2 regions of the Priestia sp. 40 genome follow, and region 2 is predicted to be linked to the other one. Evidence: a T-box and tRNA genes for the amino acid it is inferred to sense, from the RefSeq annotation. Region 2 holds a T-box; the other holds one or more tRNA genes.
The links. The T-box of region 2 lies ahead of pheS (phenylalanine--tRNA ligase subunit alpha). A T-box ahead of a tRNA ligase gene usually reads a tRNA of that ligase, here a tRNA-Phe.
Positions count from the first base shown of each region.

Region 1: it encodes a tRNA-Phe, which carries the amino acid that the T-box ahead of pheS (phenylalanine--tRNA ligase subunit alpha) is inferred to sense. The anticodon was not compared.

Region 1 covers NZ_JBMPZA010000015.1:327,556-342,288, reverse strand. The annotation lists rRNA gene ACO1DI_RS16635 (23S ribosomal RNA) at 1-296, shown strand, start outside; rRNA gene rrf (5S ribosomal RNA) at 360-475, shown strand; tRNA gene ACO1DI_RS16625 (tRNA-Val) at 587-662, shown strand; tRNA gene ACO1DI_RS16620 (tRNA-Thr) at 667-742, shown strand; tRNA gene ACO1DI_RS16615 (tRNA-Tyr) at 751-834, shown strand; tRNA gene ACO1DI_RS16610 (tRNA-Gln) at 842-916, shown strand; tRNA gene ACO1DI_RS16605 (tRNA-Lys) at 921-993, shown strand; tRNA gene ACO1DI_RS16600 (tRNA-Gly) at 1,003-1,077, shown strand; tRNA gene ACO1DI_RS16595 (tRNA-Arg) at 1,084-1,160, shown strand; tRNA gene ACO1DI_RS16590 (tRNA-Pro) at 1,165-1,241, shown strand; tRNA gene ACO1DI_RS16585 (tRNA-Ala) at 1,247-1,322, shown strand; tRNA gene ACO1DI_RS16580 (tRNA-Met) at 1,357-1,433, shown strand; tRNA gene ACO1DI_RS16575 (tRNA-Ser) at 1,461-1,553, shown strand; tRNA gene ACO1DI_RS16570 (tRNA-Met) at 1,568-1,644, shown strand; tRNA gene ACO1DI_RS16565 (tRNA-Asp) at 1,649-1,724, shown strand; tRNA gene ACO1DI_RS16560 (tRNA-Phe) at 1,735-1,810, shown strand; tRNA gene ACO1DI_RS16555 (tRNA-His) at 1,821-1,896, shown strand; tRNA gene ACO1DI_RS16550 (tRNA-Gly) at 1,908-1,981, shown strand; tRNA gene ACO1DI_RS16545 (tRNA-Ile) at 1,988-2,064, shown strand; tRNA gene ACO1DI_RS16540 (tRNA-Asn) at 2,068-2,142, shown strand; tRNA gene ACO1DI_RS16535 (tRNA-Glu) at 2,147-2,218, shown strand; gene ACO1DI_RS16530 (M48 family metallopeptidase) at 2,428-3,687, shown strand; gene aceA (isocitrate lyase) at 4,080-5,363, shown strand; gene ACO1DI_RS16520 (IDEAL domain-containing protein) at 5,559-5,795, opposite strand; gene ACO1DI_RS16515 (S9 family peptidase) at 5,972-7,951, shown strand; gene ACO1DI_RS16510 (TVP38/TMEM64 family protein) at 8,114-8,731, shown strand; gene fabG (3-oxoacyl-ACP reductase FabG) at 9,312-10,052, shown strand; gene addB (helicase-exonuclease AddAB subunit AddB) at 10,316-13,816, shown strand; gene addA (helicase-exonuclease AddAB subunit AddA) at 13,809-14,733, shown strand, end outside.
Region 2 covers NZ_JBMPZA010000005.1:1,399,146-1,413,878, forward strand. The annotation lists gene ACO1DI_RS08335 (DUF350 domain-containing protein) at 1-399, opposite strand, end outside; gene ACO1DI_RS08340 (endonuclease MutS2) at 581-2,944, opposite strand; gene polX (DNA polymerase/3'-5' exonuclease PolX) at 2,964-4,676, opposite strand; gene ACO1DI_RS08350 (CvpA family protein) at 4,875-5,420, opposite strand; gene zapA (cell division protein ZapA) at 5,429-5,689, opposite strand; gene rnhC (ribonuclease HIII) at 5,833-6,747, shown strand; gene pheT (phenylalanine--tRNA ligase subunit beta) at 6,781-9,195, opposite strand; gene pheS (phenylalanine--tRNA ligase subunit alpha) at 9,209-10,243, opposite strand; T-box leader at 10,298-10,533, opposite strand; gene ACO1DI_RS08375 (TrmH family RNA methyltransferase) at 10,582-11,346, opposite strand; gene sspI (small acid-soluble spore protein SspI) at 11,487-11,693, shown strand; gene ACO1DI_RS08385 (M42 family metallopeptidase) at 11,750-12,835, opposite strand; gene ACO1DI_RS08390 (dUTP diphosphatase) at 12,913-13,401, opposite strand; gene ACO1DI_RS08395 (hypothetical protein) at 13,534-13,911, shown strand; gene ACO1DI_RS08400 (DUF1294 domain-containing protein) at 13,930-14,190, opposite strand; gene rplT (50S ribosomal protein L20) at 14,252-14,611, opposite strand; gene rpmI (50S ribosomal protein L35) at 14,651-14,733, opposite strand, start outside.

The DNA.
Region 1 (14,733 bases), on a different contig from region 2:
TTCGGTCCCTATCCGTCGTGGGCGTAGGAAATTTGAGAGGAGCTGTCCTTAGTACGAGAGGACCGGGATGGACACACCGCTGGTGTACCAGTTGTCTTGCCAAAGGCATCGCTGGGTAGCTATGTGTGGACGGGATAAGTGCTGAAAGCATCTAAGCATGAAGCCCCCCTCAAGATGAGATTTCCCATAGCGCAAGCTAGTAAGATCCCTGAAAGATGATCAGGTTGATAGGTCAGAGGTGGAAGCGTGGCGACATGTGTAGCTGACTGATACTAATCGATCGAGGACTTAACCAAACTTTTAAAAGCGTAAGCTTTACTCAGCGAACTGTTATCTAGTTTTGAGAGAATAATCTCTTGTCTGGTGGCGATAGCGAAGAGGTCACACCCGTTCCCATACCGAACACGGAAGTTAAGCTCTTTAGCGCCAATGGTAGTTGGGACTTTGTCCCTGTGAGAGTAGGACGTTGCCAGGCAATGAATAAGACCCCTTTTTATGCTCTTGTAAAAGAGTCTAGGGGTTTTTTATTTGGCTCATTTGTAAAAAACTTATATACAATACACACTGAATGTTGTGTATGATATTTGGAGGATTAGCTCAGCTGGGAGAGCACCTGCCTTACAAGCAGGGGGTCGGCGGTTCGATCCCGTCATCCTCCACCACCGTGCCGGTGTAGCTCAACTGGTAGAGCAACTGACTTGTAATCAGTAGGTTGGGGGTTCAAGTCCTCTTGCCGGCACCATTTATATCGGAGGGGTAGCGAAGTGGCTAAACGCGGCGGACTGTAAATCCGCTCCTTCGGGTTCGGCAGTTCGAATCTGCCCCCCTCCACCATCTTTATTGGGCTATCGCCAAGCGGTAAGGCAACGGATTTTGATTCCGTCATGCGTTGGTTCGAATCCAGCTAGCCCAGCCATAGAGAGCCATTAGCTCAGTTGGTAGAGCATCTGACTTTTAATCAGAGGGTCGAAGGTTCGAGTCCTTCATGGCTCATTTTAATAAGCGGAAGTAGTTCAGTGGTAGAACACCACCTTGCCAAGGTGGGGGTCGCGAGTTCGAACCTCGTCTTCCGCTCCATATAAAGCGCCCGTAGCTCAATTGGATAGAGCGTTTGACTACGGATCAAAAGGTTAGGGGTTCGACTCCTCTCGGGCGCGCCATAAACGGGAAGTAGCTCAGCTTGGTAGAGCACTTGGTTTGGGACCAAGGGGTCGCAGGTTCGAATCCTGTCTTCCCGACCATTTATGGGGCCTTAGCTCAGCTGGGAGAGCGCCTGCCTTGCACGCAGGAGGTCAGCGGTTCGATCCCGCTAGGCTCCACCAATTAAATTAAATAAATAATTGTAACGAATAATATGGCGGTGTAGCTCAGCTGGCTAGAGCGTACGGTTCATACCCGTGAGGTCGTGGGTTCGACTCCCTCCGCCGCTACCATATAAGTTACATTTGTTATAAATATACGGAGGAATACCCAAGTCCGGCTGAAGGGATCGGTCTTGAAAACCGACAGGGGTGTTAAAGCCCGCGGGGGTTCGAATCCCTCTTCCTCCGCCATCTATTTATATCATCGCGGGGTGGAGCAGTTCGGTAGCTCGTCGGGCTCATAACCCGAAGGTCGCAGGTTCAAATCCTGTCCCCGCAACCAAAGTGGTCCCGTGGTGTAGCGGTTAACATGCCTGCCTGTCACGCAGGAGATCGCGGGTTCGATTCCCGTCGGGACCGCCATTTACATAAAGGCTCGGTAGCTCAGTTGGTAGAGCAAAGGACTGAAAATCCTTGTGTCGGCGGTTCGATTCCGTCCCGAGCCACCATTTTAAGATGGCGATTGTGGCGAAGTGGTTAACGCACCGGATTGTGGTTCCGGCATTCGTGGGTTCGATTCCCATCAGTCGCCCCATCTTAAGTAACGCGGGTGTAGTTTAGTGGTAAAACCTCAGCCTTCCAAGCTGATGTCGTGAGTTCGATTCTCATCACCCGCTCCAAATAATGGGCCTATAGCTCAGCTGGTTAGAGCGCACGCCTGATAAGCGTGAGGTCGGTGGTTCGAGTCCACTTAGGCCCACCATATTCCACAGTAGCTCAGTGGTAGAGCTATCGGCTGTTAACCGATCGGTCGTAGGTTCGAGTCCTACCTGTGGAGCCATACTGGCCCGTTGGTCAAGCGGTTAAGACACCGCCCTTTCACGGCGGTAACACGGGTTCGAATCCCGTACGGGTCATCTTAAAAGCAGTTTGCATATGCAAACTGCTTTTTTTGTTTGTAAACAGAGTTTATTCTTTTGTCTAAACTCTATTTTTCGTTTTTCTATGATTGCCTCTCTCCGAATTGCATTTCTTATAGCACATCTATAAAAGCTTGTTCTAAATTTCGAAAAAAAACCTACAATAGTAATAACGGCATACTGTTTGTACAAAAGGAGGGGAATGCGTGAAAAAAATTGTTTGGTGGTCCATCGGAGTTTTTCTTGTGTATGGAGCGTGTATTTGGGTGTATTTATTCTATATAAGCGATACCTCTATTCCACAATCATTAAAGGGCACCAGCGTAGACCCGGCTACGTTTATGAATGCACGAGAACTTATGTTGACCGAAAAATATTCAAAAATTAGAGATGCACTCTTTTTTATCCGAATTCCATATGAGTGGCTAGGGTTTATTTTAATTTTAGTGTTAGGTGTATCTAAGAAAGTTAATAAGTGGTCTAAAGACATCAGCCGTTTCAGTCTTCTCCAAACTGCTATTTATGTATTTTGGTTATCCGTTCTGCTGCTGATCTATTCTTTTCCTATGGACTGGATTAGCTTTAAGCTTTCAAAGGCTTACCATATTACGACGCAACCTTTCCAAGGATGGATGAAGGATCTCTTTACAGATTTTTGGGTAAACTATGCCACCATGTTTTTAGTGATTGCTGTGTTATATGCATTCATTCGTAAGTTTTCAAAAAGATGGTGGCTGTATGCATGGCTAGTATCTATTCCATTTACGCTATTTTTGACGTTTATTCAACCAGTGGTTATCGATCCGTTATATAACGATTTTTATCCATTAAAGAATAAAGAGCTAGAGACGAAAATTTTACATTTAGCAGACGAAGCTCATATACCTGCTAAGCATGTATATGAAGTAAACATGTCTGAAAAAACGAACTCTCTCAATGCATATGTGACGGGAATAGGTTCTAATTCAAGAATTGTGTTATGGGATACTACTCTTAATAAATTAACAGAACGTGAAATTTTGTTTATCATGGCGCATGAAATGGGTCATTATGTAAAGAAACATATTTATGTGGGGATTGCTTCAGCATTAGTTTTATCGATCGTAGGTTTATGGCTAACGAAGCACTTAGCTCGCTTTGTGATTAAGAGATGGGGAAAAGCATTAAAAATTACTTCTCTTAGTGATTTAAATTCTTTACCGCTTATTCTACTTATTTTTTCTGTTCTTACATTTGCTGTGAGTCCGTTAACAAATATGCAGTCGCGTCATCATGAACTTCAATCTGACACGTACGCCATGGACCTAACAGGAGATAAGCAAGCTGCTATTAAAACGTTTCAGGACTTAACGAAATCAGGACTGTCTCAGGTAAATCCGCCGTATTTAGTGAAGATTTTCCGATATGGTCACCCAACAATACTGGAAAGAATTTCATTTGTTGAGAAGTATGAAAGAAATGAATAAGTGATATAAGAAAAAGTAAAGGATATATGAAGCCTTTTATACGTAGGTATTAATAGAAAAGCCTCCTTGCGAGTAGGAAAAAAATTCTAAAAGGAGGTTTCATTTTCGAAAGTACTGTTATATAATAACGTATGTAAAATAAAAACTGTTTTATAACAATAGGGAGGAATAGTTATTTGTGATTGAAAAGATAGCAGTCTAAATTCTCAGCGTATATTCACCTCAGCTAAGTCTTACTACATGTCCTTCAACTACTTACTTATTTCATCTACGTTCTCGCTAACACTATGGCAAACTGCTAATTTACTTCATCATGAAACAGACATATTCTAACTGCTGCGTTTTATATTTTTATGAATATAGAATTTTAAATTCATTAGGGGGTATAAAGAATGAAAGACATTCGTGTAAAAAACCTTGAAGAGAACTGGAAAAGCGATGAGCGTTGGAAAGGAATTGAACGTCCATATTCTGCAGAAAAAGTCATTGGGCTAAGAGGGTCCATTGATATTGAACATACGCTTGCTAGAAGAGGAGCCGAAAAGTTCTGGAACTTATTAAAAACAGAGCCATACGTTCATGCATTAGGAGCTTTAACAGGAAATCAAGCAGTACAACAGGTAAAAGCGGGGTTAAAAGCAATTTACTTAAGCGGATGGCAAGTAGCTGCAGATGCAAATCTTTCAGGAAACATGTATCCTGATCAAAGTTTATACCCGGCAAACAGCGTGCCGCATGTTGTGAAACGAATCAATCAAGCGCTGCAGCGTGCCGATCAAATTCAGCATTTAGAAGGAGAAGGGGATATCGATTACTTTGCTCCAATTGTAGCAGATGCAGAAGCAGGGTTTGGAGGACAGTTAAACGTATTTGAACTAATGAAAGGAATGATTGAGTCGGGAGCATCTGCCGTACACTTTGAAGATCAATTATCCTCTGAGAAAAAGTGTGGCCACCTTGGCGGCAAGGTATTGCTGCCAACTCAGACCGCTGTGAAAAATTTGATTGCTGCTCGTTTAGCTGCTGATGTAATGGGTGTTCCAACACTTCTGATTGCTCGTACCGATGCTGATGCCGCTGATTTAATTACAAGTGATGTTGATCCTGTAGATCGCCAGTTTATTACAGGTGAACGCACCGCTGAAGGTTTTTATCGCACGAGAGCCGGAATCGATCAAGCTATTGCTCGTGGCTTAGCATATGCGCCATATGCTGATCTAGTATGGTGTGAAACGTCTGAACCAAACTTGGAACAAGCACAAAAATTTGCAGATGCTATTCATGAAAAATTCCCAGGTAAAATGCTTGCTTATAACTGTTCACCATCTTTCAACTGGAAGAAAAAATTAGATAAGAAAACGATTGAAAAGTTCCAAAGAGAAATCGCAAAAATGGGCTACAAATTCCAATTCGTTACGCTTGCTGGCTTCCATGCTTTAAATCACAGCATGTTTGAGCTGGCACGAGGATATAAAACAAGAGGAATGGCAGCTTATTCAGAGTTACAAGAGAGAGAGTTTGCTAGTGAAATAAATGGATATACTGCTACAAGACATCAGCGTGAAGTAGGAACGGGTTATTTTGATGAAGTGGCGCAAGTAGTTTCTGGTGGGACTTCTTCTACCACAGCTTTAAAAGGTTCAACGGAAGAAGAGCAGTTTCAGGCACATAAATAACAAAAAATCTATGAGTGGAACGGTTAGTTACTTCCACTCATAGGAAAAATCCTAACAAAAAAGATTCTTACATCTGTAAGAATCTTTTTTTATGTAGTAAACACGATTTAACAGACAGCTGTTCTTCCTGAGAAGAAAGTATCTGCCTGTTAAACGTACATATAAATCATTAACATGAATTAAGTTCTTAAAATATTAAGTAGATGTTTGAAGCAGGGATTGGTACTGTGCTGATAGCTCATAAAAAGCAATTTCATCACGTTGATCTAATGCCGTGTTAATGTTTGTTTCTAACAGTTCTTTTTGACGCTTAAAAAGCGATTCATCAATTACCATTTCGATATAAACATCCAACATACTCACAGTATCAATTACTTTTTTCTTGCGAGCGAGGGACTTCATCATTTCCGTGTACGATTTTTCATTGTTCATACCTCATCACCTCTGCACCCTTTTTATTATTATATAGATTAAAAGAAGAAAAAACAACTAATTTTCTAAATTTTTAGATTTTTATTTTTAGAAATGATAAAGTAAGAGGGAAACGCTACTTTCGTTTTTATCGATTGACTATTTGGTTTAAAAATGAATGCTTGGGGGCGAAGAAATTGAATCATTTAAAAAAGCGTACGGTAACGATAGAGGATTTGTATGAATTGAAGTCTGTTTATAATCCTCAGATTTCTCCAGATGGAAAAAGTGTAGTTTATACGGTTCGAGAAACGAAGAAAATAGAGAACGCGTATGAAACGCAGCTGTTTATATTAGATCTTGAAACGAAAGAAACTAAGCAATTAACGTACTATAAAGGGAATAATCATTCTCCCGCCTGGTCCCCGGACGGCAAGTGGATTGCTTTTTTATCCGATCGCAGTCAAGCCGTTCAGCTCTACCTATTAGCAGCGACAGGCGGGGAAGCAGAAGCACTCACAGATCTTGAAAAAGGCGTTAGTAATCCAGTGTGGTCTCCTTATAGTGACGAAATTATGTTTTCCACAAAAGTAGAAGAAAAAGCTGTAAGAGTTGAACAAAATCATGAACATCCCCAGCCGTATGAAGTGGAACGTTTACTGTACAAATCCGATGGTAGCGGCTATTTAAAAGGTGAATATACGCAAGTTGCTGTCGTTAAACTTAAAAATAAAGAAGTGACGTTTTTAACGGATGGACCTTATCATCACTCTGTAGGGTGCTGGTCTCCCGATGCAAGCTCAATTGTATTTTGCAGCAGCCGAGGAGAGAATCCGGATTTATCGTTAACCATGGACGTGTTTATTTTGCATCGTGATACTAAAAAATTAACATCTATTACAGCAGAAACAGGATATTTTCATCAAGTTTCGTGGTCACCAGATGGATCATACATAGCTTACATTGGAAATGAACGTACATACGGATCGGCTTCAATGAATGACATATATATTTATCAGATTTCCAACCAAAAAACAGCTTGTATCACTGCTGGTATAGACGTAGAAATAGGAGATATGGTAGCGGGAGATTTCCACTTTGGAAGAACCGCAGCGGGAATTATGTGGAGCAGTAATCAAGAATTTTATTTTGTCGTAAGTGAAAAGGGGTCTGTAGGCATATATAAAGGAAATGTAAATGGGAAGTTAGATCCTGTGCTTATGGACAATGCTCACGTATATGGGATATCTGTTCTTCCAAACTGTGAGGAGGCTATCGTGGCAATCAGCACATTTACACATCCCGGAGATCTTTATTCTCTAAATTTAAAAACAGAGGAACTAGTGAAGCTGACAAGCGTTAATGACTTATTTTTAAAGCATGTGCAGCTCACAGAAGCAGAATCTTTTTACGCGACTTCTACGGACGGTATACATATCCATAGTTGGGTAGTAAAAGCTGCTGCCACAAACCATGGATCTCCAACCATTTTAGAAATCCACGGAGGTCCGCATCTTATGTATGGTCATACATTTATGCTTGAATTCCAAGTACTTGCATCAAAAGGGTTCAATATTATCTTTTCTAATCCAAGAGGCGGCAGAGGGTATGGTCAAGCCTTTACAGATGCCGTTCGAGGAGATTACGGAGGCATGGATTATACGGACTTGATGGCAGTGACCGACGAAGCAATTAACCGCTACTCTTATATTAATGAAGATAAGCTTGGCGTAACAGGAGGAAGCTACGGAGGGTTTATGACAAACTGGATTGTAGGAAGTACAAATCGGTTTAAAGCAGCGGTGACGCAACGGTCTATTTCAAATTGGACGAGCTTTTACGGCGTTAGTGATATTGGCTATTATTTTACCGAATGGGAGTTAAAAGCTGATATTTATGAAAACCCGGAAAAACTTTGGAGTCACTCGCCGCTTCGTTTAGCAGAGAACGTTAAAACACCACTTTTAATCTTACATAGCGAACAGGATTATAGATGTCCAATTGAACAAGCTGAACAGCTTTATGTAGCGCTGAAAAGAAAAAATAAAGAAGTAGAATTTATTCGGTTTCCTCAGTCTAACCATGAACTCTCTAGAAGCGGTAAGCCCAATTTACGAACGGCGAGACTAAAATATTTAACAAGCTGGTTTAAACGTTATTTAAAACAGTCTCAGTAAAAAGTGCATGGCTGTTCAACCAAATATGTGTGCGTAAATAAAGGCTGTATGACAAACGTAAAAGGGCAGGAAAGATAAAACGCTGTAAAACTTTTGTTTGGTAAAGGAAAGTAGTACAATAAGTGAAAAGTAGCACAGTTGTTTAAATAAGGAGAACATTCGATGGATTTTGAAACATTAAAGCATTATTTGACATTAGACGGCGTCCTCGAGTTATTAAAACAATATCAATCATTTGGAATCATTCCGGGGCTGCTGTTGCCTATTTTAGAAGCGTTTATCCCTATCTTGCCGCTTTTTGCGTTTGTAATGGCTAATGCTGCTGCCTTTGGCTTATGGTCAGGCTTTTTAATTTCATGGATTGGGAGCTGCGTTGGATCACTGCTTGTCTTTTTGATTTTTAGAAAATATGGACAGGCGAGGTTTTTACATTTCATCAGCCGCCATGCGCAAATTCGAAAAATCATGATTTGGGTGGAACGACACGGTTTTGGACCGCTGTTTATTATGCTTTGTTTTCCTTTTACCCCATCTTCAGCGATTAATGTAGTAGCCGGACTATCACGTGTCAGTATGGCTCAGTTTATGCTTGCTGTATTAGCGGGTAAAATGGTAATGATATTTATGATGAGTTTTATTGGGGCCGATTTTGTTTCATTTGTGAAACAGCCTTTAAAAGCAGTACTTGTTTTAGTGATCATTTTTGTCCTATGGCTTGTTGGAAAGCAAATTGAACGAAGGTTAAATGAAAAATCTAAAGTGAAACAGTATGACAAATAGTTTGTTTATATATAACAAATAGTGATAAAAGACTGCGTTTTAATAGGCAGTCTTTTGTTATACATGCAGCCAAAAAGGGTATCGTAAACTATAGAGAAGCCTTTTCTTATAGGAATACAGCAGCATTTTTGAAAGGATCTTAAAATTTTTCTTAAAGAAGTTATTTGTCTGTTTATTCGGTTGGAAGAACAATGCACATACAGAATATCTGTCCAGTAATGAACAAGTTTTTTGTTTATCAATTATGAAAAATATGCTAAAATAAAAGAAAAAACTGGGAATAAATTAGATATCTATTCCTAGTTGCACCTAAGTAATGAACCCTTTGTTTTCTCGAGATATACATGTTTTTTCTCAACATGTATTATCACCTCATGTATTTCAAAACGTTTTCTTAAAAATTATATGAATGATTTTTGAGCTTGACTACTAAGATGTAAGTAGAGGGATCATTACTAGAAAAGCACCGAATGATCATTAAGACGTGCTTGGCGTCGTTTTGAGGAGGGGAATGCGCTACTAAGATTCAAGCGACTTGCTGATTAATCGTTGTTAGTAAGCGTCTTATAGCGCGGGTGACATGAGATTAAAAGATAAAGTGGCAATTATTACGGGTGCAGCAAATGGGTTAGGGTTCGAAGCTTCTCGAATTTTCGCACAAGAGGGTGCAAAGGTCGCTATGGTTGACTACGATGCAAAAGTAGGAGAAGAACGAGCAGCTCAGCTAAAAGAAGAAGGCGGAGATGTAGCATTCTTTCAAGTAAACGTAGCGGATCGAGACAGTGTAGATGCAATGGTAGAAGAAGTCGTGAAACGCTTCTCTAAAATAGATATTTTAATTAATAATGCAGGTATTACCAGAGATGGAATGCTAACTAAATTATCAGTTGAAAATTTTCAAGCGGTCATTAACGTAAACCTTACAGGCGTTTTTCACTGTACGCAAGCCGTTGTACCGCATATGATTGCTCAAGGTAAAGGGAAAATTATCAGCACATCTTCGGTATCCGGCGTATATGGAAATGTTGGTCAAACGAACTATGCGGCGACAAAAGCCGGCGTAGTGGGAATGACAAAAACATGGGCTAAAGAGCTTGGGCGAAAAGGAATTAATGTAAACGCTGTAGCTCCCGGGTTTATTGAGACGGATATGGTGAAGGCGATGCCGGACAAAATCATTGATCAAATGAAATCCACTATTCCTTTACAAAGGTTAGGTCAGCCTTCTGACATTGGTTATGCTTATCTTTATTTAGCCTCTGATGAGTCCAACTATATTAACGGCACAACACTGCATGTAGATGGTGGAATCATGATGTAAAAGTAGAAAATAACTCTCTTTCCTAAAACTTTTTAGTGGTCATTTGGCTACTGAAAAGTTTTTTTATTGCATCCAGCATTTCACATATGTGCAAAGTGGAATTTTGTCTGCAAGTTCAGTAAAATAATAAGGAGAGAGATAGAGAGATTTTGATGATTATCATTATAAAATTTTGACGACTGCGTCACGTGTTTGCGTGGCGTTTATCCATTTTGCACTTAAACAACTAAAAATATAGAGAAGAAAAATGAAGGGGTGAAAACGTGGGGCTACAGTTTTTATTAGGACGTTCAGGAAGCGGGAAAACGGAATATCTTTTAAATAGCATGCGCCAAGAGCTGTTAAATGCTCCGCTTGGGCATCCACTTATTTATATTGTACCTGAACAGATGACATTTCAGTCGGAGTATGCGCTTGTTCAAACACCTGGTTTAGAAGGCATGATGCGTGCTCAAGTTTATAGTTTTACACGTCTTGCATGGCGTATCCTGCAAGAAGTCGGAGGTATTAGCCGCTATCATGTGGATCAAACAGGTATTCATATGATGCTTAAAAAAATTATCGAGCATCGAAAAGAAGAGCTTCGACTGTTTGCGAATTCTTCAGAACAAGCAGGGTTTATTGAAGAATTAGAAAAAATGGTTAAAGAGTTTAAACAGTACACGGTGGATGCACCGTCTCTTGAAGAGATAAAGCAAAAGCTGCAAGTAGAAGATGAGAAGGTCCTTGCTGATAAATTACATGATTTACATCTTATTTACGGAGAATTAGAAAAACAGCTGATGACAAAATATGTAGATGGAGAAGATTATTTGAAGCTGCTGAGTGAAAAAGTAGCGTCTTCTGCCTACCTTGCTCAAGCAACGATTTATGTAGATGGATTTCATCACTATACTCCTCAAGAATTAACGGTATTAGTAGAGCTGATGAAAGTTTGTAGAGAAGTGAAAATAGCGGTGACTTCTGATTATTCATATCAAGATTTTATTCCAAATGACTTGCACTTGTTTCGATTAACGAGCGAAACGTATCAAGAAATAATGAGTCTGGCGGCTGAAAACGGGATAGAAGTTCAAGAGCCAAACGTATTTAATGAACAAAAAAGGCATCAAAACAGTCCAGAGCTTGCCTATTTAGAACGATATTATGATGAACGGCCAACGCCGGAATTTCAGTCAGAGCCCGAGCACATTCAGCTGCTGCCGGCGGTTAGCCGAAGAGCAGAGGTAGAAGGGATTGCAAGAGAAGTGCTGTCGCTTGTGCGTGATCAGGGCTATCGCTATCGTGACATTGCTTTGATTGTTAGAAATGCAGAAGACTATCATGACTTGCTTCAAACCATTTTTCGAGATTATGAAATTCCATACTTTATTGACCAAAAGCGAGCGATGTTTCATCATCCACTCGTTGAATTTATTCGTTCAGTCTTAGAGGTGGTAAGCGGGTCATGGCGATATGAAACCATCTTTCGAGCAGTGAAAACAGATCTTTTATTTCCTTTGTCATCTGATGTGCACCAGCTTCGCGAAGAGATGGATGAATTAGAAAATTACGTACTTGCTTACGGTATTCAAGGATCTAAGTGGACGAGTAAGGAACCATTTACCTACAGAAAATATCGTTCGCTTGAAGATATGAACCTTGGGAAAACGGACGAAGAGCTTGCTTTTGAGCAAAAAATAAATGAATTAAAAAATATGATTGTTCCTCCTATTTATTCGCTTCAGCAAAAATTAAAGCAAGCGAAAATAGGAAAAGAAAAAGCAGAAGCACTCTATCGTTTTTTAACGAATTTAGATATTCCACAAAAGATAGAAGCGCTGCGCAATCGATGTGAAGAAGAAGGAAAGCTTCAAGAAGCAAGAGAGCACGAGCAGGTATGGAAAGCAATTCTTCACTTATTTGATCAGTTTGTTGAAATGATGGGAGAAGAGAAAGTATCGATTTCTTTGTTCGCAGATCTATTTGAGACAGGGCTTGACAGCATGCAGTTTGCACTTGTTCCGCCTGCACTGGATCAAGTGGTTGTGGCAAGCTTCGAGCGTTCGCGTTTATCCGGTATCAAAGCAAGCTTTGTGTTAGGTGTAAATGACGGTGTGATTCCAGCTAAACCAAAAAGCGATGGCCTGTTATCTGAGAAGGAGAGAGAGCAGCTGCTTGAATCAGGTTTATTACTTGCGCCAACTGGAAGGCAAAAGTTGTTTGACGAACAATTTCTCATTTATTTAGCACTTTCCAGCTCTTCTGAAAAACTTTATGTTTCGTATCCTCTTGCCAATGAGGAAGGGAAGACTCTGCTGCCTTCACTCGTTATTAATCGAGTAAAAGAGCTGTTTCCGCTCCTGCAGGAAAAGCTGTTAATGATGGAGCCTACGAATTTAGAAGAAGAAAAGCAAGTTGATTATATAACAAATCCTTTAACAAGCATCGCGCATTTAGCCAGCCAGCTGCAAGGTTGGAAACGTCATTATCCGATGAGTTCGGCTTGGTGGGATGTATATAATTTTTATGTAGAAAATCCAAATTGGAACTCATACAGTGAGAGGGTACTAAGCAGCTTATTTTATAAAAACGAAGCAAAAAGGTTAACAAAGAAAACGAGTCAGCGTCTGTATGGAAAGCATATTCAAGCAAGCGTATCGAGAATGGAGAAATTTGAAGCCTGTCCGTACGCTCATTTTGCTTCTCATGGGCTCAAACTTAAAGAACGAAAAGTTTTCAAATTAGCAGCTCCTGACATAGGCGAGTTATTTCACGCGGCGCTGAAGATGATTTCAGACGAGCTTCGGGGCGGTCAAAAAGAATGGAAGAACTTAACGAGAAAAGACTGTCAGCAGCTTTCTACGGCTGCGGTGCACGAACTTGCTCCGCGCTTACAAAACGAGATTTTATTGAGCTCTAATCGTCACCATTATTTAACGCATAAGCTGCAGCAAATTATTGAAAGGGCGTCGCTTGTGTTAAGTGAGCACGCTAAGGTGAGTGGGTTTGTTCCTGTTGGATTGGAGCTTGGATTTGGACCTAGCGCGGAGCTGCCTTCTATGCAGTTCACACTGCCAAATGGCCATACGATGGAACTCGTTGGCCGAATTGACAGGGTAGATAAAGCGGAAAGCTCCAAAGGACTTTTACTGCGTATTGTCGACTATAAATCAAGCGATAAAGCATTAAACTTAGTGGAAGTGTACTACGGTTTATCTCTTCAAATTTTAGCTTATTTAGACATAGTCGTGACGTATGCTGAACAGCTTCTTCATGACAATAGAGGAGCATTGCCTGCTGGCGTTCTTTATTTCCATGTTCATAATCCAATGATCAACAGTACTAAAGCATTACAACCTGATCAAATTGAAGCCGAAATCTTCAAGAAGTTTAAAATGAAAGGACTGCTTTTAGGGGACGAGGAAGCAGTACGATTAATGGACGAAACGTTAGAATCAGGGCACTCACAAGTTATATCGGCGGGCATTAAAAAGACAGGGGGCTTTTATTCCAATTCTTCGGTTGCGAGCGAAGAAGATTTTACACATCTCCGTCAGTATGTGCGAGGTAAGTTTGTGGAGGCAGGTACAGAGATTACAAATGGAAAAATTGATATTTCGCCTTATAAGCTAAAAGATAAAACACCATGCGCGTTTTGTGAATACCGCTCAATTTGTCAGTTCGATGAATCAATGGAAGACAATGAATATCGTCAGCTTAGTACAGAGAGCCAAAATGTTATTTTAGATAAAATTCGAGAGGAGGCCAAACGAGATGAGTAAAGATATACACGTAAAACCGGCCGACTCCCAGTGGACGGATGATCAGTGGAACGCCATTGTTTCATCAGGTCAAGATATATTAGTAGCCGCGGCTGCTGGTTCAGGAAAAACAGCGGTTTTAGTTGAACGTATTATTAAAAAGATTACGATGGGTGATGAGCCAATCGATGTTGATAGATTACTCGTTGCTACGTTTACAAATGCTTCTGCCGCCGAAATGAGAAATCGAATTGGCGAAGCATTAGAAAAAGAGTTAAAAAAGAATCCATCTTCTTTACACTTGCGCAGACAGCTTAATTTATTAAACCGTGCGTCTATTTCTACGCTTCATTCTTTTTGTTTAGAAGTCATTCGTACGTATTATTATATGATTGATGTAGACCCTGGTTTTCGAATTGCGGATGATACGGAAGCAGAGCTCCTTCGTGAAGAAGTATTGGAAGAACTGTTTGAAGAACAGTACAGTATTGAACAGAACGAGCGATTCTTTGATTTAATTGATCGTTATACAAGTGACCGAAATGATTTAGATATTCAGCTTATGGTAAGAAAGCTATATGACTTTGCAAGATCTAACCCTGACCCAAACGGCTGGCTTGAAATGATCGTGAGTCAATATGATGTCACAGAGGACTCTTCTATTGATTCACTTCCGTTTCTATCTTTTCTTTTACAAGAAGTAACAACGCAGCTGATTGGCATTGAATCGATTTTAAAACAATGCTTAGAGCTAACAAAGCTGCCAGGAGGGCCTGCTCCTCGCGCTGTTAATGCAGAGGAAGACTTGGCTCAAATTCATCGGCTGCTCAGCGCTTCTAAGCATTCTTTTGCTGATTTGCATGAAGAAATGCAGAGTTTGAATTTTACTCGTTTAAAGCCATGTAAAGGAGAAGCATACGACCCTCAGCTTTTAGATG
Region 2 (14,733 bases):
CCCTGCTCCTATTACATAGGACATACCGATTGAAATAACAAGTGAAATAAACCCAACGGCTCTGTTATCTTGTTCAATTTCATCATCGATTCGAAATTTCGGCGTCAAGAATTCGAAAATAAAATAGCTGACTAGTAAAAGAACGAACCCATATATTCCCCATCCAAGCATTCTTAACAAATTGTCGTTATGCTCAATCGAATAGCGAAAAATATTAGCTAATCCAAATATTTTCCCACCTGTTGCCATCGCAACAGCCATATTTCCTTTTTGAATCTCTTCCCAATTCTTATACTTAGTAACGAGCTCAAACACAACAAGAAAGACGACAATGCTCAAAACAACCACGCTGTAATAAGCGGCGGATTCAATATATGGGTCTTTCCAAAAATCCCTCATTTTTGCATCACTCCTAATTTATATTACACTTCACGTAATGAACTGACAGGTCTCTTTCCTTTACTTGTATCGTTCTTAAAAGAGATAGAAAACCCAGCATAGTCCATGAGCCATGTCGGATTTTCTATCTTCATATATGCTTGTTCAGCGCATCAACTGACACCTTTATGTCAGTATTCTTTTATTTAAATTCCACAACCGTAACGCCAGAACCTCCTTCAGAAGCTTCTCCGAAACGAATATTTTTAACAGAACGATGATTTTTCAAATATTCCTGGACACCTTTACGAAGAGCTCCAGTTCCTTTACCGTGGATAATCGAAACGCGTGGATAGTTGGCTAACAAAGCATCATCAATATATTTTTCAACTCGAATCAGCGCATTTTCATAGCGCTCTCCTCTTAAATCCAGTTCTAGATTTACATGATAATCTTTTCCTTTTACCGTAGCAAGCGGCTTCGTTTCTACAGGTTTTGGGGAACTGATATATTCGAGATCTTTTTCTTTCACCTTCATTTTCATGATTCCCATTTGTACTTGCCATTCATTATTGCTTACTCGTTCCACAAGCGTTCCTTTTTGTCCCCAGCTTAAGACTTTCACTTCATCTCCAGCTTGAAGAGTGCGCTCTTGTTTTTTCGGCACAGCCGGTTTCTTTTTACTTTTTTCAAGAGTTGGAACTGCATCTTCTAGACGCTTACGCGCTTCAATCAATTCATGCTCTTTCACAAGCGCATGATTTTTTTGACTCATTTTACGCAAATCGCTAATGATTTTTTCTGCTTCTTCAGATGCTGCTTTAACTGTGGCTTGAGCTTTTTCTTCGGCTTTTTCGTACAGCTTATCTCGTTTTTCATTAAACTCAATAATCTGACTCTGTAATTCTTTATGAAGCTTCTGAGCCTCTTTTCTTAGCTCTTCAGCTTCTTCTAGCTCGTGTTCAGATTGACGGCGGCTATCTTCAAGAGAGGCAATCATATTTTCTACTTTATTTGTTTCTGAGCCAATATAGCCTTTGGCACGTTCAATTACTTCAGCACTTAAACCTAAACGTTTTGAAATCTCAAAAGCATTGCTTCGGCCCGGTACACCAATCAGCAGCTTGTAAGTAGGGCTCAATGTTTCAATATCGAACTCTACGCTAGCATTGACCACTCCTTCACGGTTATAGCCGTACGCCTTTAATTCAGGATAGTGAGTAGTCGCAACTACGCGAGCTCCTCTTTCATATACTTGATCTAAAATCGAAATCGCAAGCGCTGCACCTTCTTGAGGATCAGTTCCTGCTCCCAATTCATCGAACAAGACCAGACTTTCGTGATCTACTTTTTGTAAAATATCTACAATGTTGACCATATGAGATGAAAAGGTACTCAAACTTTGTTCAATCGACTGCTCATCTCCAATATCAGCAAATACGTGTTTAAACACAGCCATTTCCGATCCATCCAGCGCAGGAATCTGCAAACCTGCTTGAGCCATTAACGTAAATAATCCAAGTGTTTTTAACGTTACGGTTTTCCCGCCGGTATTTGGTCCTGTAATAACGATAGACGTATATTGATCACCTAGCTCAATATCATTCGCAACGACGTCTTCCTGTGCAATAAGAGGATGTTTTGCCTTCACTAACTTAATATAGCCTCGGTCGTTCATTTTAGGTTTTGAAGCTTTTAGCTCATGGCTATAGCGCCCTTTAGCAAACATGAAGTCCAGCTCACCTAACAGATACACGTTTTGACGGAGTTCATTTGCCACTTCCGCCACCTGAACGGTTAAAGCAATAAGAATACGCTCAATTTCTTGTTTTTCTTTTACTTTTGCTTCTTGAAGCTCATTGTTTAACGTCACAATCGCCTGAGGCTCAATAAATAAAGTTGCTCCGGATGAAGACTGATCGTGCACAATGCCTCCATACGCACTGCGATATTCTTGCTTAACAGGAATAACAAAACGTTCGTTTCGAATGGTAACAATCGCATCTGACAACATTTTTTGAGCAGACGAGGAGCGAATAAGACTTTCTAGCTTTTCGCGAATACGAGACTCAGTTGAGCGAAGTTTTTGACGAATGCCTCTTAGCTGGTCGCTTGCACCGTCTAGCACTGTACCATTCTCATCAATGCTCATTTTAATTGTTTGTTCTACCTCAGGAAGAGGCATTAGTTTTTCGATATGTTCAGTTATAATTGGAAGCTGTAAATCTTCGTCGTCCACTACTTGCTCAATAAATTGCTTGATTTGTCTTGCAGCATAAATCGTGCTTGCTACATCAAGAAGTTCATTAGAGCTTAGCGTTCCCCCAATTTCAGCGCGCTTTACGCTAGGTCGAACGTCAAAAATGCCCCCTAGCGGTACGTTGCCACGCAATCGCAGTACGGTTGTAGCTTCATCTGTTGCTTCCTGCCATTTGACTACTTCTTCATACTGAGTTGAGGGAATCAAATTCGCTACTTTTTCTCGGCCTAAAGAAGAAGCTACTTTTTTCTGAAGCTGTTCCTTAACTTTATTAAACTCTAGTACATGAAAAATACGTGATTGCAAAACTGATTCCTCCTGTTGCTTATTTATGTCGATTTAAAAAGGCGGTTAATTCTTTGAGACTATACGTATTTAATACCGTTTCTGGTTTAAGCCAGCCTTTAATTCCCGTAGATATTCCAATTTCCATATGCTCTAGCATGTCTAAATTGTGAGCATCTGTATTAATAGCAATTTTCACTCCTGCTTCTTGTGCTTTTTTTATATGCTCAGCGGCTAAATCTAAACGGTTTGGATTCGCGTTTAGTTCCAGAGCCGTTTGTGTTTCTTTAGCTAATTCAATTAGCATATCAATATCTACATCATATCCGTTGCGGCGGCCAATCAAACGACCCGTGGGATGAGCGATTAAATCTACATGAACATTATTTAACGCTTGCTTTAAACGATTCATAATTTCTTCGCGGGATTGCGAAAAACTAGAGTGAATGGACGCAATAACAAAATCTAGCTCAGCTAGCATTTCATCATCATAATCAAGTGTTGCATCGGGCAAAATATCCATTTCAATTCCAGCTAGTATTGTAAAATCATCGAACTGTGCGTTTAAACGATTAATTTCTTCACGCTGTTTGCGAATGCGCTCAGGCGTTAGACCGTTCGCTACTTTTAAATACTGAGAATGGTCTGTAATCGCCATGTACTCATAGCCTCGCGCGCGACATGCTTCCGCCATTTCTTCAATCGAATACGCCCCGTCGCTCCACGTGGAGTGCATATGCAAATCACCTTTTACGGCACCGTAAGTCACAAGCGTTTGAGGTTTGATAAATGCATCTACCTCCGTTCCATCTTCACGAAGTTCCGGCGGAATAAAAGACAGCCCAAAATGTTCATAGAATGCTTGTTCAGACTCAAAGGTCATGACTTCGCCTGTCTCCGCATTTTCAACGCCATACTCGCTAATTTTCTCACCGCGTTCTTTTGCTAATTGACGCATGCGCACATTATGATCTTTTGATCCTGTAAAATGATGAAGCGTTGTGGCAAACGCTTTATCTTCTACAAGACGAAAATCCACGGACACATCGTACTCATAGGCTAACGTTACCGAGACTTTTGTATCTCCATTTGCAATGATATCCTTCACTTTTGGCAGCGATACTAGCTGTTCGCGAACAGCATGAGGTTCAGCTGTTGAAATAATAAAATCAAGATCTTTTACTGTTTCCCTCATGCGGCGAATACTCCCTGCTTGAGAAAAACGCTCAATGCTATGCATGTGTTTAAGGGCTTCTAAAATTTCGTCCGCTATTGGAAGCATAAAAGCAAGAGGCAAACGATCAGGACGCTTTCCAAATTCTTCGATAGCAGCGATGATTTTCTCTTCTGTCTTTTTAGCAAAACCGCTTAGTTCCTGCACTCGATTTTCCATACAAGCCTGATGCAGTGATTCCATGTCTTTAATATCTAGCTCTTTATATAATTTAGCTATTTTTTTACCTCCAAGCCCCGGCAGCTTAAGCAGAGGGATAAGCCCTTCAGGAACTTCTCGCTTTAGTTCTTCTAATACGCTCGACTCATTTGTTTCCATATACTCTGTAATGACTGCAGCTGTTCCTTTTCCAATCCCTTGGAGCTTTGTAAAATCCTCAATCTCTGTCAGCGTTCTCTCGTCAGTTTCTAACGCTGCAGCTGCTTTTCGAAAAGCAGAAATTTTAAAAGGGTTATCTCCTTTTAATTCCATATATGTAGCAATTGTTTCTAACAATTTAATAATATCCTTTTTATTCATCTCTTTTCACCAGCCTATTATCATAATAACGAAACTTTTGAAAACATGATAAGTTACATATGTACTCTTTCACATTTCCATCTAGACATACCTTTGTCCTCTTGAAAACCGCAGAACAGACTGCGATAAAAAAAGAGGGTATCTCAAAAGTATTATGACACTTTCGACACACCCTCTCAACAAGCTATTGTAATTTCATTACATTACGCCATACTGGGTCCACAAATCTTGAATGGCAGACGATAAATATGGAGTATTTTGTACGATATTGATTGCAATTGAAGACTGTTGAATTGGCGTTTGAATTTCACTTACAGGAATCACGGCTCCAATGTATAACAAAATAAAAACGATGATATACACTTCAACGAATCCAAGTGCACCTCCGCCCCATTTATTTAACTGGCGCAGAATTGGCAGTTCGGTTAAAGCCGTTAAAACAGAGCCTGCAAGGCGAAGTACAATGTGAGTAGCAAAAAATAAAATCGCAAATGCAATCATTCGATAAAAAGCGTCTTCTATCGTTCCAGAATCAAATACAAACGATGCGACACTTTGCTGCTGAATATTGTCCGGAAACGGAATCAACAAGCGAAGTCGGCTTGCCAAGTCTCCACTAAACATATAAGCGACGATAAACGAAACCGCAAAACTGACAATATGAATGAGCTGCAAAATAAATCCTCTTTTAAGACCTGTCACAAAGCCTAAAAGAAGCAATATAATTAAAATGATATTAAGCATTGACTCAGTCATTCCTCTTTTCCATAAAGTTTTTGTTCAAGTCTCTCATAGTCTTCTTTCAGTTTTATATATTCGTGTACAGCATTCACAGCTGTTAATACTGCTAATTTATTGATATCTAAAGAAGGGTTTTTAGTACTGATTTCACGCATTTTTTCATCCACTATAGAGGCGACAAGTCGAATATGGCTTGTACTTTCGCTACCGACGATGCTGTACTGCTGACCAAAGATGTCAACTGTCGCACGTGTTTTATCTTGTCTTGACACGAGAAAATCCTCCGTTCCACGAAAAATCCTAATCCCTATCATACCACGAAGAAGACTTCAATGGAAACATATCTATATTTAAGCTATCATAAGGGATAGTGCTTATAAAGTAAACTAAAATACCCCGAAAGGAGTGAAGCATTATGTCACATGCTGTTATTAAGGTATCAGCTGATCAAATAGCTAAAATGAAGCTTCATTACACATCCTATCTACAGCCCAAACTTCCACAGGGAAGTATTTTTGCAGCTAAAACCCCCGGCTGTTCTATCACTGCGTACCGCTCTGGAAAAGTACTTTTTCAAGGAAAAGAAGCTGAAACAGAAGCGGCTAAGTGGGGAGGCCCTTTAGATGCTGCGAAAAAGGCTCCTGCCTCACACCTCCCATCAAACTTCAGCTCACTATCGGTCATCGGTTCTGACGAGGTAGGGACGGGAGATTATTTTGGTCCTATGACCGTAGTTGCTGCCTATGTTCAAAAAGAGCAGCTTCCTTTGTTAAAAGAGTTAGGAGTACGAGATTCAAAAGAGTTAACGGATGCTAAAATCATTGAAATTGCCAAGCAGCTTGTTTCGTTTATTCCCTATAGTTTGCTTGTTTTACATAACGAAAAGTATAATGCATTTCAAGAAAAAGGCATGTCGCAAGGTAAAATGAAAGCTCTGCTGCACAATAAAGCTTTATCGAACGTGTTAAAAAAATTGGATCCTGAAAAACCTGATGCCATTTTAATTGACCAGTTTGTCGAAAAGAACACCTATTATAAACACGTAGTAAAGGAAAAAGAGATTATCAAAGAAAATGTCTTTTTCAGCACAAAAGGAGAAAGCGTTCATTTATCTGTAGCTGCTGCTTCCATTATTGCCAGATATGCATTTTTAAAACAAATGGATTTGCTGACGGAAAAGACCGGGATGGTTATTCCTCGCGGAGCTGGAGCACAAGTTGATATCGCCGCTGCTAAAATTATTAAAAAACATGGCGTGAATGCGCTGAACTCCTTAGCTAAAATTCATTTTGCTAATACAGAAAAAGCTTTAAAATTAGCTAAAAAATAAGAGATGTGGGAATCCACATCTCTTTTCTTATTCTTATGAACGAAGCGTTGCACCAAATTCTTTTTCTACAGCCTCTAACACTGCACCATGTGCTTTTGCTACTTCTTCATCAGTTAATGTACGTTCAGGATCTAAGTAACGTAAAGAGAAAGCTACAGATTTCTTGCCTTCTTCCATACGCTCTCCTTCATATAGATCAAATACCGTCACGTCTTTTAAAAGTTCTCCGCCCGCTGCATAGATGACGCGCTGAACTTCTCCTGCAAGAACGTTTTTATCTACAACAAGTGCAATATCACGTGTAATAGATGGGAATCTTGGAATAGCTGAATAACGAACTTCTTCAACATCTGCAGCTAATAGCTCTTGAAGGTGTAATTCAAATACGTATGTTTCACGAAGACCATACTGTTTCTGAGCAACAGGATGAACTTGACCTACGTATCCAATTTCTTTTTCATCTAACCATACAGCCGCTGTACGTCCAGGGTGCATACCGTCTTTTTTAACAGGAGCATATGAGATTCGTTTCTCTAAACCAAGCTGTGCAAATAATCCTTCTAGTACACCTTTAATTACATAGAAATCAACGACTTTCTTTTCACCTTGCCAGCCGTGAGCATGCCATAGACCCGTGATTGCCCCAGCTACGCGCTCCTGCTCATCCGGTAATTCTCCTTCACCTTTAGATAAGAACACTGAGCCTGTTTCGTATAGTGCAATAGAATCCGATTGGCGAGCATTATTATGCTTCACTGCTTCAAGCAAATGAGGCACTAAGCTTTGACGAAGGATACTGCGATCTTCACTCATCGGCATTGCTAAACCAATCGTAGTTGTTGCATTTAGTGCAAACTGAGTAGCTTTTTCAGCGCTCGTTAACGAATAGGTTGTTGTTTGCGCTAGCCCCGCTCCCTCTAAGAAACGGCGAACCTTACGGCGTCCAAGCTGATACTCTGTTAATTTTCCTGGAGTTGCCACTGTTACAGGAAGCGTTGTAGGAAGGTTGTCATAGCCATACATGCGCGCTACTTCCTCGACGATATCTTCTTCAATTGTAATATCGCCTCGACGAGTCGGTACTGTTACAACGATTGTTTCATCTTCGACTTTGCTTTCAAATTGAAGACGGTTCATAATATCTTGTACTTCTTCCATTGATAGTTCTGTACCAAGCACGTTGTTAATACGTCCTAGTGACACAGCTACAACAGCAGGTTCCACAGCTAGTGTATCTACTTCTACAGTACCGCTTACCACTTCACCTGAAGCGTATTCAGCCATTAATTCTGCTGCGCGGTCAGCAGCTACACGCGTACGGTTAGGATCAATTCCTTTTTCAAAACGAGCGCTTGCTTCACTGCGAAGACCGTGGTCTTTTGAAGCTTGGCGAACCGTTAAACCTTTGAAGTAAGCTGATTCAATAAGAACATTTACCGTATCGTCTTTTACTTCAGAGTTTGCTCCGCCCATTACACCTGCAAGAGCTACTGGTTCACTGCCGTTTGTAATAACAAGCTGATTACCTTTTAATACGCGCTCTTGATCATCAAGCGTTACAAACTTCTCGCCTTCTGAGGCGTGACGTACAACAATTTCTTTTGAAGCAAGACGATCATAGTCAAAAGCATGCAGCGGCTGACCGTATTCAAGCAAAATATAGTTAGTGATATCAACTACGTTGTTATGAGGTCGAATACCAGCTGCCATTAAACGCGTTTGCATCCATAGGGGTGACGGAGCAATTTTTACGTTTTTCACAACGCGCGCTACGTAAAGCGGATTGTCTTCTTTTGCCTCTACTTTAACGGAGATATAATCAGACGCTTGCTCATCAGACGTTTGCACGTTCACTGACGGATACTTCACTTCGCGACGTAAAATAGCCGCTACTTCATGCGCTACGCCTAACATACTTAAGCAGTCTGAACGATTTGGTGTTAGCCCTAGTTCTAATACTTCATCGTTTAAGTTTAATGCATCTAGTGCATCCGCTCCTACTTCAGCATCACTTGGGAAGACAAAGATCCCTTCTTGATAATCTTTTGCTACAAGCTTGCTTTCAATGCCAAGCTCTTGAAGAGAACAAATCATACCGTTCGATTCTTCACCGCGAAGCTTAGCGCGCTTAATTTTAAAGTTACCTGGAAGTACAGCTCCCACTTTTGCAACCGCTACTTTTTGGCCTTGTGCCACGTTCGGTGCTCCGCACACGATTTGAACGATTTCTCCTCCGCCAAGATCTACTTGACAGCGGCTTAATTTATCCGCATTTGGATGCTGTTCACGTTCTACAACATGACCAATTACCACTCCGCTGATGCCTTTATTTAAGTTTTCTACACCTTCAACTTCAATTCCACTTTTTGTGATTTTATCAGCTAACTCTTCTGCCGTTACGCCTGATAAGTCAACATACTCTTGTAACCAACGATAAGATACAAACATCGTAGTCCCTCCTTTATACTTGTTTAAATTGATCTAAGAAACGAACGTCATTTGTATAGAAATGACGAATATCATCCACGCCGTGTTTTAACATAGCAATACGCTCTACACCGATTCCAAAAGCAAAACCACGATATTTAGTTGAATCGTATCCAGCCATCTCAAGAACATTTGGATGAACCATGCCAGCTCCTAAAATTTCAATCCAGCCTGTTTGTTTACATACATTACAGCCTTTACCTCCACATTTTGCACACGATACGTCTACTTCTACAGACGGCTCAGTGAATGGGAAGAAACTTGGACGAAGACGAATTTCACGGTCTGCACCGAACATCTTTTTCACAAATACTTCAAGCGTGCCTTTTAAATCGCTCATACGAATGTTTTCGTCTACTACAAGACCTTCAATTTGCATGAATTGATGAGAATGCGTAGCATCATCGTCATCGCGGCGGTACACTTTTCCTGGGCAAATAATTTTAACAGGTCCTTTGCCTTCATTTTTGTTCATAACACGAGCTTGAACAGTTGATGTATGCGTACGAAGAAGCGTTTCTTCCGTAATATAGAACGTATCTTGCATATCACGTGCTGGGTGACCTTTTGGCAAGTTCAGCGCTTCGAAATTATAATAGTCCTGCTCTACTTCCGGTCCTTCTGCTACTTCATAGCCCATTCCTAAGAATAAATCTTCCACTTCTTCAACCACGCTTGTTAGCGGGTGATGCGTACCTGCTTTAACAGGGCGTCCTGGCAGCGTTACGTCGATTGTTTCTGAAGCAAGTTTACGCTCTACCTCGGCTGCTTCTAACGCCGTTTGTTTTTCTTCAATTTTAGATGCAATCGCTTCACGTACTTCATTTGCAAGTGCTCCCATTACAGGACGCTCTTCAGCTGAAAGTTTTCCCATACCGCGAAGTACTTCTGTGATAGGGCCTTTCTTTCCTAAATAAGCTACGCGTACGTCGTTTAATTCTTTTAAAGCACTTGCTGCTTCGACTTTTGCAATTGCTTCTTGTTGAAGTTCTTGTAAACGTTCTTTCATCACTTATTCCTCCTTTTAACGTAAAAAATGACAAATAAAAAAACCTCCTCCCAAAAAAGGGACGAGGATTAGTCGCGTTACCACCCTTGTTAACTATATACACAGACGTATACAGTTCACTTCATTCAAGTTAACGGAATCTCCGGAACACCTTTACATCTATGTAAGATGGTCTAAGTGTCAACTCAAGAGGTGAATTCACTTATTACATTTATAAAAATGCTTTCAGTCACGGCATTTTCTCCCTGCATAAACGGACATAAGCTACTGCTCTCTTTCATCGTTTTTTACATATGTAACTATTGTATTATTATAGTGAAAACACGTTCTCGATGCAACTACATTCCGCGTAAATAATAAAGTAAGATTCCAGAAGCGATGGCAACATTTAGCGACTCGCTCTTTCCATAGATGGGAATGTACAGATTCTGATCCGTTTGTTCCAACACTTTCTCGCTTACGCCGTTTCCTTCATTTCCCACAATCAGCGCAAATTCGTTTGAAGGTTTTACGTGTGTGTAGACTTTTCCATTTTGTAACGACGTGCCGTAAACTGCTATTCCTCTTTCTTTTAACAGTGAAATCATTTCGAGTAAATCGCCTTTTACAATTGGAAGGTGAAAAATAGCTCCTTGCGTTGAACGAACGACTTTTGGGTTGTACACATCCACGCTGCCCTCTCCAACGATAATAGCGTCCACTCCGGCAGCATCAGCTGTTCGAATAATGGTGCCGAGGTTACCTGGATCTTGCACCGCATCTAAAAGCAATACTTTCTGTGCTGTATGAATGATTTCCGCATGCTTTGTTTGAAAACACACGGCAATAATTCCTTGAGGTGTTTCTGTGTCAGATAATAACTTAATAATTGCCTCGTTTACAACCGTTATTTCGATACCGTCTATATCCCACTGTGCCGGCACTTCGATCGATTCGCGAATAATTAATTCCTTTACGCAATCCTTATTTTTGATAGCCTCTTCGACTAAATGAAAGCCTTCTACCATAAAAAGCCCCTGCTTGTCACGGTCTTTTTTATTATGCAGCTTTTTCCACGCTTTTACCTGCGGATTTTTAACTGAATCAATTTGTTTCACAAACATAACTCCTTTATCTATAAAAAAATAAATAGTTCAATTAGGTTTTTCTCAATAATCATTAGATAAGTTTCACTTTATTGTACATAGAAATCGCAAAGAAAACAAAAACTATTGGTAACTTTACGATAGCTGAGGTGAAAATGATGGATCTTAATTTACGAAATGCTGTTATTGCAAACGTTTCAGGAAACTCAAAAGAAGAGCTTGAGGCTACAATTTCTGACGCCATTCAAAGCGGTGAAGAAAAAATGCTCCCTGGACTTGGTGTTTTATTTGAGGTGCTTTGGGAAAAGTCTCCAGAATCAGAAAAAGAAGAAATTCTGACAACGCTTGAAAACGGTTTAAAATAAATAACTTTTTCCTATGTACAACAAAAAGCTCATTCTCCTAGGAGAATGAGCTTTTTTTAATTATACGTAATTGCGTTAACCGTATCACGGTCTAAGCGTTTAATAACTTCCGCAATTAATTTAACTGCATTTTCATAATCATCACGATGAAGCATCGCTGCATGAGAGTGGATATAACGAGTTGCAATTGTAATCGAAAGTGCTGGCACCCCGTTAGCTGAAATATGGATAGAACCTGAGTCCGTACCGCCTCCAGCGATTGCATCAAATTGATACGGAATATTTAATTCATCTGCCACATCTACCACTGTATCTCGAAGTCCTTTATGAGAAACCATGGAAGCATCATATAAAATGATTTGCGGACCCTGCCCCATTTTAGAAGATGCTTCTTTATCAGAAACGCCAGGTGTATCTCCAGCGATGCCGACATCAACAGCAAATGCAATATCCGGTTCAATAAAGTTAGCAGATGTTTTTGCACCTCGAAGTCCAACTTCTTCTTGCACCGTTCCTACACCATACACAACATTTTCATGTGCTTCATTTTTTAAAGCTTTTAAGACATCGATAGCGATTGCACAGCCTATACGGTTATCCCAGGCTTTCGCTAGCAGCATCTTTTCGTTGTTCATAACCGTAAATTCAAAATAAGGCACAACCTGATCACCAGGTTTTACTCCCCACTCCGCTACTTCTTCCCTGCTAGAAGCACCAATATCGATGAACATATCTTTAATGTCAACTGGCTTTTTGCGAGCTTCTGGAGGCAGGATATGAGGAGGCTTTGAGCCAATAATCCCTGTTACCTCTCCTTTAGATGTAACGATGGTTACGCGTTGAGCAAGCATAACTTGAGACCACCATCCGCCTACCGTTTGAAAACGAATAAAGCCGCGTTCATCAATTTGAGTCACCATAAAACCGACTTCATCCAAATGACCGGCTACCATAATTTTAGGCCCTTGTTCATTGCCCACCTTTTTCGCAATCAAACTGCCTAGACCATCTGTCGTTACTTCATCTGCATAAGGTGAAATATATTTCTTCATAACCTCACGCGGCTCACGTTCATTTCCAGGAATTCCTTTTGCATCTGTTAGTGCTTTAAGCATCATTAATGTTTCATCTAACTTTGTCATATGGATTACCCCTTTCATATGTATACCTCTATTATAGCTAAAAAGAGGTTGAAGTAAAATTTCCCATCCCTTTATTTCTAGTATCCTTGTTCTTGACGTTTAAAATTCACTTCATTTTTTGAGATGTACGCCTCTTCAATATGTTCAGCGGAAAAACCAAACATATCGCCAAGCGTCATGTAAGATACAAACATGTTCACATAGTTTTCTTTCGACAGATCCTGCTCGAAAGAAGCAACTTGTGCAAACACCTGTAAAAATTGTGCTGTTTTCGAATCACCTGCTTTTCCATTTGGTAACTCAGTTAAATCATCGTATCCTTTTTCAATCCCTAAAGACAGAATAAAATGTACGCCATCCACAAATTCTTCTAAAATAACAGCGTCTTCAGCCGGGGGTTTAACGCTCCAAAATTTGAAACAGCGCGTTTCGTTTGCCAGCTCTCCCATTTCAACAAGCAGAGCTAAAAGTTTTCTTGGAACCAAGTCTTCCTTATGAAGCTGATGCTTGTCCTCTATATGTTGATCTAGCTGGCGCTGCATGGTAAATAGCTGTTGTAAATTCAATGTAATCACTCCTGTAATTATGTATATCTTCTTCTTTTTAAACCAATAAAGAAATTATATCAAAAATCATGAAACTTTTTAGAGACTGAAACGTAAAGTAAGAAAACTGTGCCTTGTAAAGGAGGGAGCGTTATGTTTGTTATTGTTATCGTTCGCGTGTTCATTTTCGCGCTTGTTGCTTACACACTATTAAAGCTGGTTCAGCATTTTCGCAGTCCAAAGCGGAAGCTTGTAGCAGCTCAGGAACATCAGCAATTTTTTGTTGTTGACGAAAAAACGAATATCCGCAAAAATTTTCTATTAACGTATAAAGGTATTTTATTTGAAGGAGAAAAATACAGCAATCCCAATGAACCAGAATCTTTGTCAATTACAATGGTGTTAACAGATCCATCTCGATTGCATGAACTGCAAAAACAAGATTTCAAGCTGATCGAAAGCCACGTACACGACATGTATCCAAATGCTCCTATTCGCTGGAAAAGCCCCGTTCGAGAATTTTTACACTGAGCACAAAATCATTTGTGCTCAGCTGATAACAAAAAAGAAAAGTAAGTCAAGAGCAGCAAGAATAGGAAAACCTACTTTAAACGATGTGTGCTTCGTTTTATGACGATAGCAATACATGCCGATCAGTCCTCCAAGAGCTCCTCCGATAGCCGCTACCGTCCACAGTGTGCTTTCGGCAATTCTCCACTCATGTCTTTTCGCTTTTTGTTTGTCTCTATACATCATTCCTACCCCTACTATATTAATAACAATAAAATAGGTAAGCAGCAGTTCATTCATGATATGTCCTCCAATAGCAAAAAAGCCTCATCATCTAAAGATGACGAGACTTTATAATCAATTACTTATCTAAGCCTTTTTTAGCAGCAGTTGCTAATTCAGCAAATGCTTTTTCATCAGCTACAGCTAAGTCAGCAAGCATTTTGCGGTTAACTTCAATACCTGCTAATTTTAAACCGTGCATTAAACGGCTATAAGAAAGACCGTTCATACGAGCAGCTGCATTGATACGTGTGATCCATAATTTACGGAAGTCACGTTTTTTCTGACGACGGTCACGATAAGCATACATGTGAGATTTCATAACTTGCTGATTAGCAACTTTATATAATCTATGCTTCGAACCGAAGAAACCTTTAGCTAATTTTAAAACTTTTTTACGACGTTTGCGTGTTACTGTACCGCCTTTTACGCGTGGCATAATTGTTTACCTCCTGTATTGTTTCTATCTCAACCCAAATTACTTAATGTTATCTAATAAGTGACGGATACGTTTGAAGTCACCTTTGCTTACTAAAGAACCTTTACGTAATTTACGCTTTT